DNA from 2 places in the Streptomyces sp. R-07 genome. Region 2 is predicted to be linked to the other one. Evidence: riboswitches for the same ligand, from Rfam matches in the RefSeq annotation. Region 2 holds a riboswitch; the other holds the start of a gene.
What was found. A riboswitch is a leader RNA that binds a small molecule or an ion and turns the genes downstream of it on or off. The one in region 2 is predicted to bind cobalamin.

Region 1 (4,828 bases), 1.0 Mb from region 2:
GACCTCGCCACGGAACCGCGCTTCCTGCCCGCGCTGCACGCCGCGGCACGGCGCCCCGGCGCCGCCGTCCGCGTCCGCTCGTACCTCATCGGCACCCCCGAACTCGCCGCCGACCCCGGCCGCCGCTTCGCCGGACACGCCCCCGCCGAGGAGCTGTTCGGCGTCTCCGGCATGAAGCTGTGGGCCGACGGCACGGCCTGGGAGGGCACGGTCGCGACCAGCTTCCCCTATCTGGACAGCCCCGCCACCCGGGCGATGGGGCCGGGCCGCTGCGACCACGCCCCCATGAACTACACCCCCGACCACCTCGCGGAACTCGCCACGGCGTTCACCGCCCAGGGCTATCCGGTGGCCTGCCACGTCCACGGCGACGTCACCTTCGACGCCGTCCTCGCCGCCTACACCCGCGCGGCCGCCGCCGACCCCGAGGCCTTCCGCGCCCTGCGTCCCCGCATGGAGCACTGCGGGGCGGTCACCCCCGCCCAGTACCGCGCGGCCGCCGGACTCGGCGCCACCGTCAGCCTGTTCATGGACCACCTGCGCTGGTGGGGGGACGTCCTCGCGGACGACCTCTTCGGCCCCGAGGTCGCCGACCGCTGGATGGCCGTCCGCTCCGCCTGGGACGCGGGCCACCGCGTCTCGCTCCACAACGACGGCATGTGCTCCCCGACCGACCCGCTCGCCTCGGTCGCGACCGCCCTCACCCGCCGCACCCCGGCCAGCGGCCGGATCCACGGCACCGCGGAACGCCTCACCCTCGACGAGGCGCTCCTCGCCGTCACCGCGCACCCGGCCTGGCAGCTCCACCTCGACGGGGAGACCGGCTCGCTGCGCCCGGGCCTGCGCGCCGACCTCACGGTCCTCGCCCGCGACCCGTACACCGTCCCGGCCGCACAGCTCCCGGAGGAGGCGCGGGTCACGGCGACGTACCTGGGCGGCCGGCCCACCTGGGGCGGCTGACGCTCACCCGCTCGCGGTCCCGTACCGGGCGAGCAGACGGGCCCGGCGGGACGGCTGGAGGTTCGCGCGGGTCACGTCCCCGTCGTAGTGGGCGAGGACCCGGGGGTCCATGACCCGGCGCCAGAGCGGGGGGACGTACGCGAGGACGATCATCCCCGCGTACCCCGTCGGCATCTCGGGGGCCTCGTCGAAGTGGCGCAGCGACTGGTAGCGCCGGGTGGGGTGGGCGTGGTGGTCGCTGTGCCGCTGGAGGTGGTAGAGGAAGACGTTCGAGGCGACGTTGTCGCTGTTCCAGCTGTGGCGCGGGGCGCAGCGCTCGTACCGCCCGCTCGCGGTGAGCTCCCGCTTGAGGCCGTAGTGCTCGGTGTAGTTGATGACTTCGAGCAGACAGAAGCCGAAGACCGCCTGGACCGCGAGGTACGGCAGGACCCCCGGGCCGAAGGCGAGCGCGAGCCCCGCGAAGAGCGCGAGCGACAGCGCCCAGGAGCCGAGGACCGTGTTGCGCGGGCTCCACACGGACCGGCCGCGGCGGGCGAGCCGGCGCTTCTCCAGGCGCCAGGCCGAGGTGAGGCTGCCGAGGACGGTCCGGGGCAGGAAGCGCCAGAAGCTCTCGCCGAGCCGGGCGCTCGCCGGGTCCTCGGGGGTGGCGACGCGGATGTGGTGGCCGTGGTTGTGCTCGACGTAGAAGTGGCCGTACCAGGTCTGGGCGAGCGCGATCCGGGAGAGCCAGCGCTCCAGGGACTCCGTCTTGTGCCCCAGTTCGTGGGCGGTGTTGATGGCGATGCCGGCGACCCCGCCGAGGGTGAAGGTCAGTCCGATCCTGTCCACGAGGGAGAGGTCGCCCCGGGTGATCAGCCAGCAGCCGAGGACGAGACCGCCGTACTGGAGGGGGAGGTAGAGGTAGGTGCACCAGCGGTAGTAGCGGTCCTGTTCGAGGTGGGCGATCGCGCTGTCCGGCGGGTTGGCGGAGTCCTTGCCGATGAGGTGGTCGACGACCGGGAAGATCGCGTACAGGACGAGGATCCCGGTCCACCAGAAGAGGCGGAGTCCGGTGGCGTTCACCAGTCCCCAGGAGAGGAAGGGGAAGGCCGGGATGAGCAGGCCGAGCAGCCAGAGCCAGCGCTTGGGGTCGCGCCAGGCGGCGGGGGCTTCGGGGGAGTCGCTGTGCAGGGCCAAGGCCGGCTCCTCGGAGAGGGTGGACACTTCACATGCGTTCTGTCCAGTTGATAGACGGAAAGCCCCTTGAGCGTCAATCCTCTGGACAGTGCCCGGTGGATAAAGTGGGGGCACGATGACACGTTTTCGCGAGAGTGTTCGGTCCCTCCTGCGTGAGCAGGTGCTCGACGCCGCCTACCGGCTCGTGGCCGCCGACGGCTGGGGCGTGCTGCGCATGACCGCCATCGCGCGGGCCGCTGGCATCAGTCGCCAGACGCTCTACAACGAGTTCGGCTCGAAGGAGGCCATCGGCAACGCCCTGATCCAGCGCGAGCTGGAGGGCTTCCTGGTCGGCATCCAGCGCGAACTCGACTCCCACCGGGGAGAGCTGGAGGCGGCGGCCGTGGCGGGCGTCGGCTACACGCTCCAGCAGGCCGTGGACAACCCCCTCATCAAGAGCGTCCTGCTCGCGGCGCGCGGCGGCGAGGACGATCTCCTCGCCTACCTCACGACCCGCCCGGAGCCGGTCTTCGGCACCGCGATGGCGATGCTCGACGCGTACGCGATCGAGGCCTGGCCCGACGTCGACGAGGAGTCCCGCGGACTCGCCGTCGAGACGATCGTGCGGCTCACCGTCAGCCACATCGTCCAGCCCGTGGCCCCGCCGGAGGAGTCCGCGCGGCGCATCGCCAGGATCACGGCGCGGATCGCGTACCCGGGCGGCCGCGCCTGATCCGTGGGGGCCCGGAGGGTAGACGAGGCCCGCTGACGGACACGGGGGATATCCGGCAGCGGGCCTCTGTTGAACATTGTACGAGATCGTCGGGGTGAACGGCGCACACGACGGCGGTGGCGAAGCACGGACCGACGGGGTACATCTCCCCTGAGACGCGGACTCGGGCGCCCCGGCCCGGACACCCTCGCCCGCGTCGCCGTGACGACGAGGAGGCCGCCGTGGAAGGCAGAAGCAAAGGGTTCGTGCAGTCCTTCAACCGTCTCGGCGGGTACGGCTTCGTCGTCCCCGTGGGCTCCGAGGAGCAGGTGTACTTCAGCGCCGAGGACATCGAGGGCGCGGACCGCACGGTCTCCGAGGGGCAGCAGGTCTCCTTCGTCCTGGTCCTCGGCGACGGCCGCTTCGAGGCCAAGGAGCTGCGCCTCTGACACCGGCCGGGGCCCCCGGCACGAAGATCGGCCGGTGGTACTGTGCCGAGGCCAGTCGCACCTTTGTACGCACCTGAACGGGTACGTGCACGGGTCAGGGAATCCGGTGGAAGACCGGAACTGACGCGCAGCGGTGAGGGCGACGGGCGGAGCATCGGCCACTGGGCGGCACGACGGGCCCGGGAAGGCGCTCCGTCCGGCTGACCCCGAGTCCGAAGACCTGCTGGCGGCCCCGGCGGCACGCCGCTGCCCGGGGAGCACCGTACGACAGGCTCCGCGTATGAGCCGTGGCCGCAGAGGAAGTCCCCGTGCCGCTCGCACACCCCGTCCGCTCCGCCGTGCTCTCCCTGGCCGGCGTCCTGCTCCTCACCGCGACGCTGACCGGCTGCGGCGGCGGATCCGCCCGGCCGTCCGGGAAGGACGCGTCCGCGCGGGACGCGGCCGGGTCCCCGGAGCGCGGCCACCCCGTGACCCTCGACGACAACTGCGGACGGCCGGTCCGCGTCGACCGCGCCCCGCGCCGGGCCGTCGCCCTCGACCAGGGAGCGGCGGAGATCATGCTCTCCCTCGGCCTCGCCGACCGCATGGTGGGCACCGCCACCTGGACGGACCCGGTCCTGAAGGGCCTGGAGAAGGAGAACGCGAAGGTGCCGCGCCTGGCCGACCGCTACCCCTCCTTCGAGAAGGTCCTCGACACCGAACCCGACTTCGCGGCCGCCTCGTTCGCGTACACCCTCGGCAAGGGCGGCGTGGCTCCCCGCGAGCGCTTCGAGCAGCTCGGCGTCCCCACCTACCTGTCGCCCACCGACTGCGTCGGGAAGGACAACAGCGGCGACGGCGACGGCGTCCGCACCCGCCCGCTCACCATGGAGACGGTCTACGGCGAGATCCGCGACCTGGCCCGGGTGTTCGCGGTCCCCGAGCGGGGCGAGAAGCTCGTCGCCGGGCTCAAGGCCCGGGTGGCGAGGGCCACGGCGGCGGCCGACTTCACCGACGCCACCGTCCTCTACTGGTACTCCGACGCCAAGGCGCCCTACATGGCGGGCTGTTGCGGAGCCCCCGGCATCGTCACGAACGCGCTCGGCGCGAAGAACGTCTTCGACGACACGCGCGAGGAATGGCCCCAGGTCAACTGGGAGACCGTCGCCGACCGCGACCCCGACGTCCTCGTGATCGGCGACCTGAGCCGCCGCGCGCAGTCGGCCGAGAGCGCCGCCAAGAAGATCGAGTTCCTGGAGTCCGACCCCGTCACCCGGAACATGACGGCGGTGCGGCACAAGCGGTACGTCCTGCTCAGCGGCCAGGCCATGAACCCCACCCTCCGCACCGTCGAGGGCGTCGAGAAGGTGGCGGCCGCGCTCCGCTCGTACGGTCTCGCGAAGTGAGCACGACCTCTCTGACGCCCACGCCCGCGCCGCCTACGCCCACGCCTTCGTCCGCGGCCACGCCGGTACGCGCCGGTGCCACGGCGCTGCTGTGGACGGCCGCCGGCCTCGCCCTCCTCGTCCTGTCGGCGGCCGTCGCCATCACCATCGGCCCGGCGGACATCGGC
Region 2 (4,828 bases):
GTAGAGCGTCAGCACCAGGTTGTTCGACACGATCGAGTCGCCCGTCGCGAAGAACGCGACCAGCCGGCCGATCATGTGCTGCTCACCGGGGGTGAGCTTGGCGAGGTCGGCGACGTCCGAGTGGAGGTCGACCTCCTCCACGGTCCAGGTGTTCTTGATGGCGTCCCGGTAGCGCTCGTAGAAGTCCGGGTAGCGCATGGGACGGAGCGTGAGCTCGAAGCCCGGATCCAGGAGGTTCTTCTTCTCGGTACTCATTACTGGCAGGCCTCGCAGGACTCGGGGTTTTCCAGGGAGCAGGCGACGGCGTCCGCGTCGGGGGCCGCCTGCTGGACGGGGATCGGGGCGGCGGCCTGTGCCGCGCGGGCGATCCGGGTCGCCGGGCGGGAGCGCAGGTAGTACGTCGTCTTCAGGCCCTGCTTCCAGGCGTACGCGTACATCGACGACAGCTTGCCGATCGTCGGCGTCTCCATGAACAGGTTCAGCGACTGCGACTGGTCCAGGAACGGGGTCCGGTCGGCGGCCATGTCGATGAGGCCGCGCTGCGGGATCTCCCAGGCCGTGCGGTACAGCTCGCGCACCTCGGCCGGGACCCAGGTGAAGCCGGCGACCGAGCCGTTGGCGTCGCGCAGCGCCTCGCGGGTCTGCGCGTCCCACACGCCGAGCTTCTTCAGCTCGTCGACGAGGTACGAGTTGACCTGGAGGAACTCGCCGGACAGCGTCTCGCGCTTGAACAGGTTGGAGACCTGCGGCTCGATGCACTCGTAGACGCCCGCGATCGAGGCGATCGTCGCGGTCGGCGCGATGGCGAGGAGGAGGCTGTTGCGCATGCCGACGGCGGCGATGCGCTCGCGCAGCGCGGCCCAGCGCTCCGGCCAGTTGAGCTCCACGTCGTAGTGGTCGGGGTGCAGCACGCCCCGCGCGGTGCGGGTCTTGTCCCAGGCGGGGAGCGGGCCGCTGCGCTCGGCGAGGTCGGCGGACGCCTCGTACGCCGCCAGCATGATCCGCTCGGCGATCCGGGTGGACAGCGCGCGCGCCTCGGGGGAGTCGAACGGCAGCTTCAGCTGGAAGAAGACGTCCTGGAGGCCCATCGCGCCCAGGCCGACCGGGCGCCAGCGGGCGTTGGAACGCCCGGCCTGCTCGGTCGGGTAGAAGTTGATGTCGACGACCCGGTCGAGGAAGGTGACGGCCGTGCGGACGGTCTCGTCCAGGCGCTCCCAGTCGATGTCCGAACCCGACACGAAGGCGCCCAGGTTGACCGAGCCCAGGTTGCAGACCGCGGTCTCACCGTCGTTCGTGACCTCGATGATCTCGGTGCACAGGTTCGAGGAGTGGACGACCGTGCCGGGCTCGGCCGTCTGGTTCGCGGTCCGGTTGGACGCGTCCTTGAAGGTCATCCAGCCGTTGCCGGTCTGCGCGAGGGTCCGCATCATCCGGCCGTACAGGTCGCGGGCCGGCATCGTCTTGCGGGCCAGGCCCGCCGCCTCGGCCTTGCGGTAGGCGGCGTCGAACTCCTCGCCGTACAGGTCGACGAGCTCGGGCACGTCCGCCGGGGAGAACAGCGACCACTCGGCGTCGGCGTTGACCCGGCGCATGAACTCGTCCGGGATCCAGTGCGCCAGGTTCAGGTTGTGCGTACGGCGCTGGTCCTCGCCCGTGTTGTCGCGGAGCTCCAGGAACTCCTCGATGTCCGCGTGCCAGGTCTCCAGGTAGACCGCGGCGGCGCCCTTGCGGCGGCCGCCCTGGTTCACGGCGGCGACGGAGGCGTCGAGGGTCTTCAGGAACGGCACGATGCCGTTGGAGTGCCCGTTGGTGCCGCGGATCAGCGAACCGCGGGCGCGGATGCGGGAGTAGGAGAGGCCGATGCCGCCCGCGTGCTTCGAGAGGCGCGCGACCTGGTGGTAGCGGTCGTAGATGGAGTCCAGCTCGTCCTGCGGGGAGTCCAGGAGGTAGCAGGAGGACATCTGCGGGTGGCGGGTGCCGGAGTTGAAGAGCGTGGGGGAGGACGGCAGGTAGTCCAGACGGCTCATCAGGCCGTACAGCGCGGCCACCTCGTCGAGCGCGCGCACCGAGTCGTCCTCGGCCAGGCCGGAGGCGACGCGCAGCATGAAGTGCTGCGGGGTCTCGACGACCTTGCGGGTGATCGGGTGGCGCAGCAGGTAGCGCGAGTAGAGGGTGCGCAGACCGAAGTAGCCGAAGCGGTCGTCGCCGGCCGCGTCGATCGTCGCGTCGAGCCGCTCCGCGTGCAGCGCGACGAACTCGGCGGTGCGGTCGGCGATCAGGCCCTCGCGGTGACCGACGGCGACGGAGGCCGAGAAGCAGACGGCGCCCTGGCCGGCCGCCTCGTCGGCGATGGTGATCGTGAGGAGCCGGGCGGCGAGCCGGGAGTACGCCGGGTCGTCGGCGATCAGACCGGCGGCCGCCTCCGTGGCCAGCTCGCGCAGCTCCGCCTCGTCCGACGTGGCGCTGCGGCCGCGCAGCGCGGCGGCGGCGACCTTGCCGGGGTCGGTGTCCGGGAGGTCGGCGGTGAGATCGGTCAGGGTCCGCAGGAGTACGGTCCCGGGTCCGTCGGTCTCGATCGCTGCGGCCGGATCGGCGGGCGCGATGGTCACGTGGGGGCTCTCCCTCGCTCGGCTCGGGGCCAGGGCGGGGAGGCGGGAACGGGGCGGCCGTACGCACGGCGGCACCGCGTCCACCGACCCAACTCCGCGAGGCCCGGACGTCTGTGGCACCCGGACCGGACGGACCGGGCGCGCTGCCGGCAGGTCCTCGGACTCACCCCGTACGAAACCGCACGAAGCACACCGTTGCGGGACAGTTCCGGATTCGCGCCGGATTCCCCTGCGTCGACAGCGAGCATGAGCATACATGTGGGGGGCGCCGCTCGTGGCACCCCCCACATGTTGTGTCGGTCCCGGCAGTCACAGCTCCAGGGCGTACGTCAGCAGAGAGTGGTCGGGGATCGGCTGCCAGTCCCGGTCCGGGGTGCGGACGAAGCCCATCCGCTCGTAGATCCGGTGCGCCGAGACCATCTTCGAGTCCGTGGAGAGCACGAGCCGCGCGCACTCCGGCAGGGCCCTCGCCCGGTCCACGCACGCGCGTACGAGCGCCTCCCCGACGCCCCTGCCGCGGGCCCCGGGTGCCACCACGAGCATCCGGAACTCGGCCTCGCCGGTGACGCCGATGTCCGCCCAGGTGGTGCCGCCGGGGGCGAAGGTCACCCCGCCGATGATCCCGCCCTCCGCGTCGACGGCGACGAGCACCTCGCTCTCGCGCGCCCGCCGGGCCGTGTCGCGGAGCACGTCCAGATAGAAGTCGTCCTCGCCGTGCAGCAGCAGCCCGTCGTTCAGATAGGTCAGCCCGGTCAGGTCGCCGAGCTCCTCGTACTCCTCGGGCCGTACCGCCCTGATCGTGAAGTCCATGCGCCCCAGTCTGCCTCCGCCGCACGCGAAGGGGCCCGGAGTTTCTCCGGGCCCCTCTGGTGCGCGTCCGTGGGTCAGTGCACCGCGGCGCCGACCGTCGGGAGGTCCTTGACCCCGGCGTCGCCCGCGTCCGCCGTGTAGTCCTCCGGGGAGGTCTCGTCGACGCCCTCGGGGGCCTTGACGGCCTTGAGGACGAAGGTCAGGACGACCGTGACGACGACGTTGAGCACGAAGGAGGTGAGACCGATGTAGCCGATCTCGCCGATGCCCGGGATCTCGGCGGAGGAGCCGCCGAAGTGCTTCTGGGTCGGGCTGGCGACGCCGTACGCGGCGAGCGTGCCGTAGACCATGCCGACGGCCCAGCCGGCGAGCAGCGCCCAGCGGTGGAACCAGCGGGTGAAGAGACCGCCGACGAGCGACGGGAAGGTCTGCAGGATCCAGATGCCGCCGAGCAGCTGGAAGTTGATCGCGACCGTCTTGTCCATGGTCAGGACGAAGACGAGCGCGCCGACCTTCACCAGGAGGGACACCAGCTTGGAGACCTTGGTCTCCTGGGCCGGGGTGGCGTCCGGCTTGATGAAGTCCTTGTAGATGTTGCGGGTGAAGAGGTTGGCCGCGGCGATCGACATGATCGCGGCCGGGACGAGCGCGCCGATGCCGATCGCGGCGAACGCGACGCCCGCGAACCAGTCGGGGAACATGGTCTCGAAGAGCTGCGGGATGGCGAGCTGGCCGTTCTTGACCTTGATCCCGGCGGCGATCGCCATGAAGCCGAGCAGCGCGAGCAGGCCCAGCATCAGCGAGTACAGCGGCAGGATCGTGGTGTTGCGGCGGATGACGTTGCGGCTCCGGGACGACAGCGTCGCCGTGATGGAGTGCGGGTACATGAAGAGCGCGAGCGCCGAGCCGAGCGCGAGCGTCGCGTACGTCCACTGGCCCGCCTCGCCGGGCACGAGCGCGCCCTTCGGCTTGCCGGTGGCCGGGTTGACCGTCGCGTACGCCTCGCCGGCCTTGGCGAAGATCTCGTCGAAGCCGCCCAGCTTGATCGGGATGTAGATGATCGCCACCGCGATGACGATGTAGATCAGGGTGTCCTTGACGAAGGCGATGAGCGCCGGGGCGCGCAGGCCGGAGGAGTACGTGTACGCCGCGAGGACACCGAAGGCGATGAGCAGGGGCAGGTCCTTGACGAACCAGTTGGTGCCCTCGCCGCCGCCGACGCCCATCACGTCCAGGACGGCCTGGATGCCGACGAGCTGGAGCGCGATGTACGGCATGGTGGCGAGGATGCCGGTGACCGCCACCGCGAGCGAGAGGCCCTTGGAACCGAAGCGGCCGCGCACGAAGTCGGAGGTGGTGACGTATCCGTGCTTGTGCGAGACCGACCAGAGGCGCGGCAGGAAGGTGAA

Region 1: linked by a shared signal. The riboswitch ahead of ACN9M0_RS29145 (ABC transporter substrate-binding protein) and the one ahead of ACN9M0_RS24485 (ribonucleoside-diphosphate reductase subunit alpha) in region 2 are both predicted to bind cobalamin.

What each region holds. Positions count from the first base shown of each region.
Region 1 covers NZ_CP183978.1:6,348,860-6,353,687, forward strand. Annotated here, with positions in the region: gene ACN9M0_RS29125 (amidohydrolase) at 1-960, shown strand, start outside; gene ACN9M0_RS29130 (alkane 1-monooxygenase) at 964-2,136, opposite strand; gene ACN9M0_RS29135 (TetR family transcriptional regulator) at 2,252-2,848, shown strand; gene ACN9M0_RS29140 (cold-shock protein) at 3,070-3,276, shown strand; cobalamin riboswitch at 3,312-3,518, shown strand; gene ACN9M0_RS29145 (ABC transporter substrate-binding protein) at 3,585-4,661, shown strand; gene ACN9M0_RS29150 (FecCD family ABC transporter permease) at 4,673-4,828, shown strand, end outside.
Region 2 covers NZ_CP183978.1:5,317,080-5,321,907, forward strand. Annotated here, with positions in the region: gene ACN9M0_RS24480 (ribonucleotide-diphosphate reductase subunit beta) at 1-255, opposite strand, end outside; gene ACN9M0_RS24485 (ribonucleoside-diphosphate reductase subunit alpha) at 255-2,609, opposite strand; cobalamin riboswitch at 2,741-2,863, opposite strand; gene ACN9M0_RS24490 (GNAT family N-acetyltransferase) at 2,919-3,419, opposite strand; gene mctP (monocarboxylate uptake permease MctP) at 3,494-4,828, opposite strand, start outside.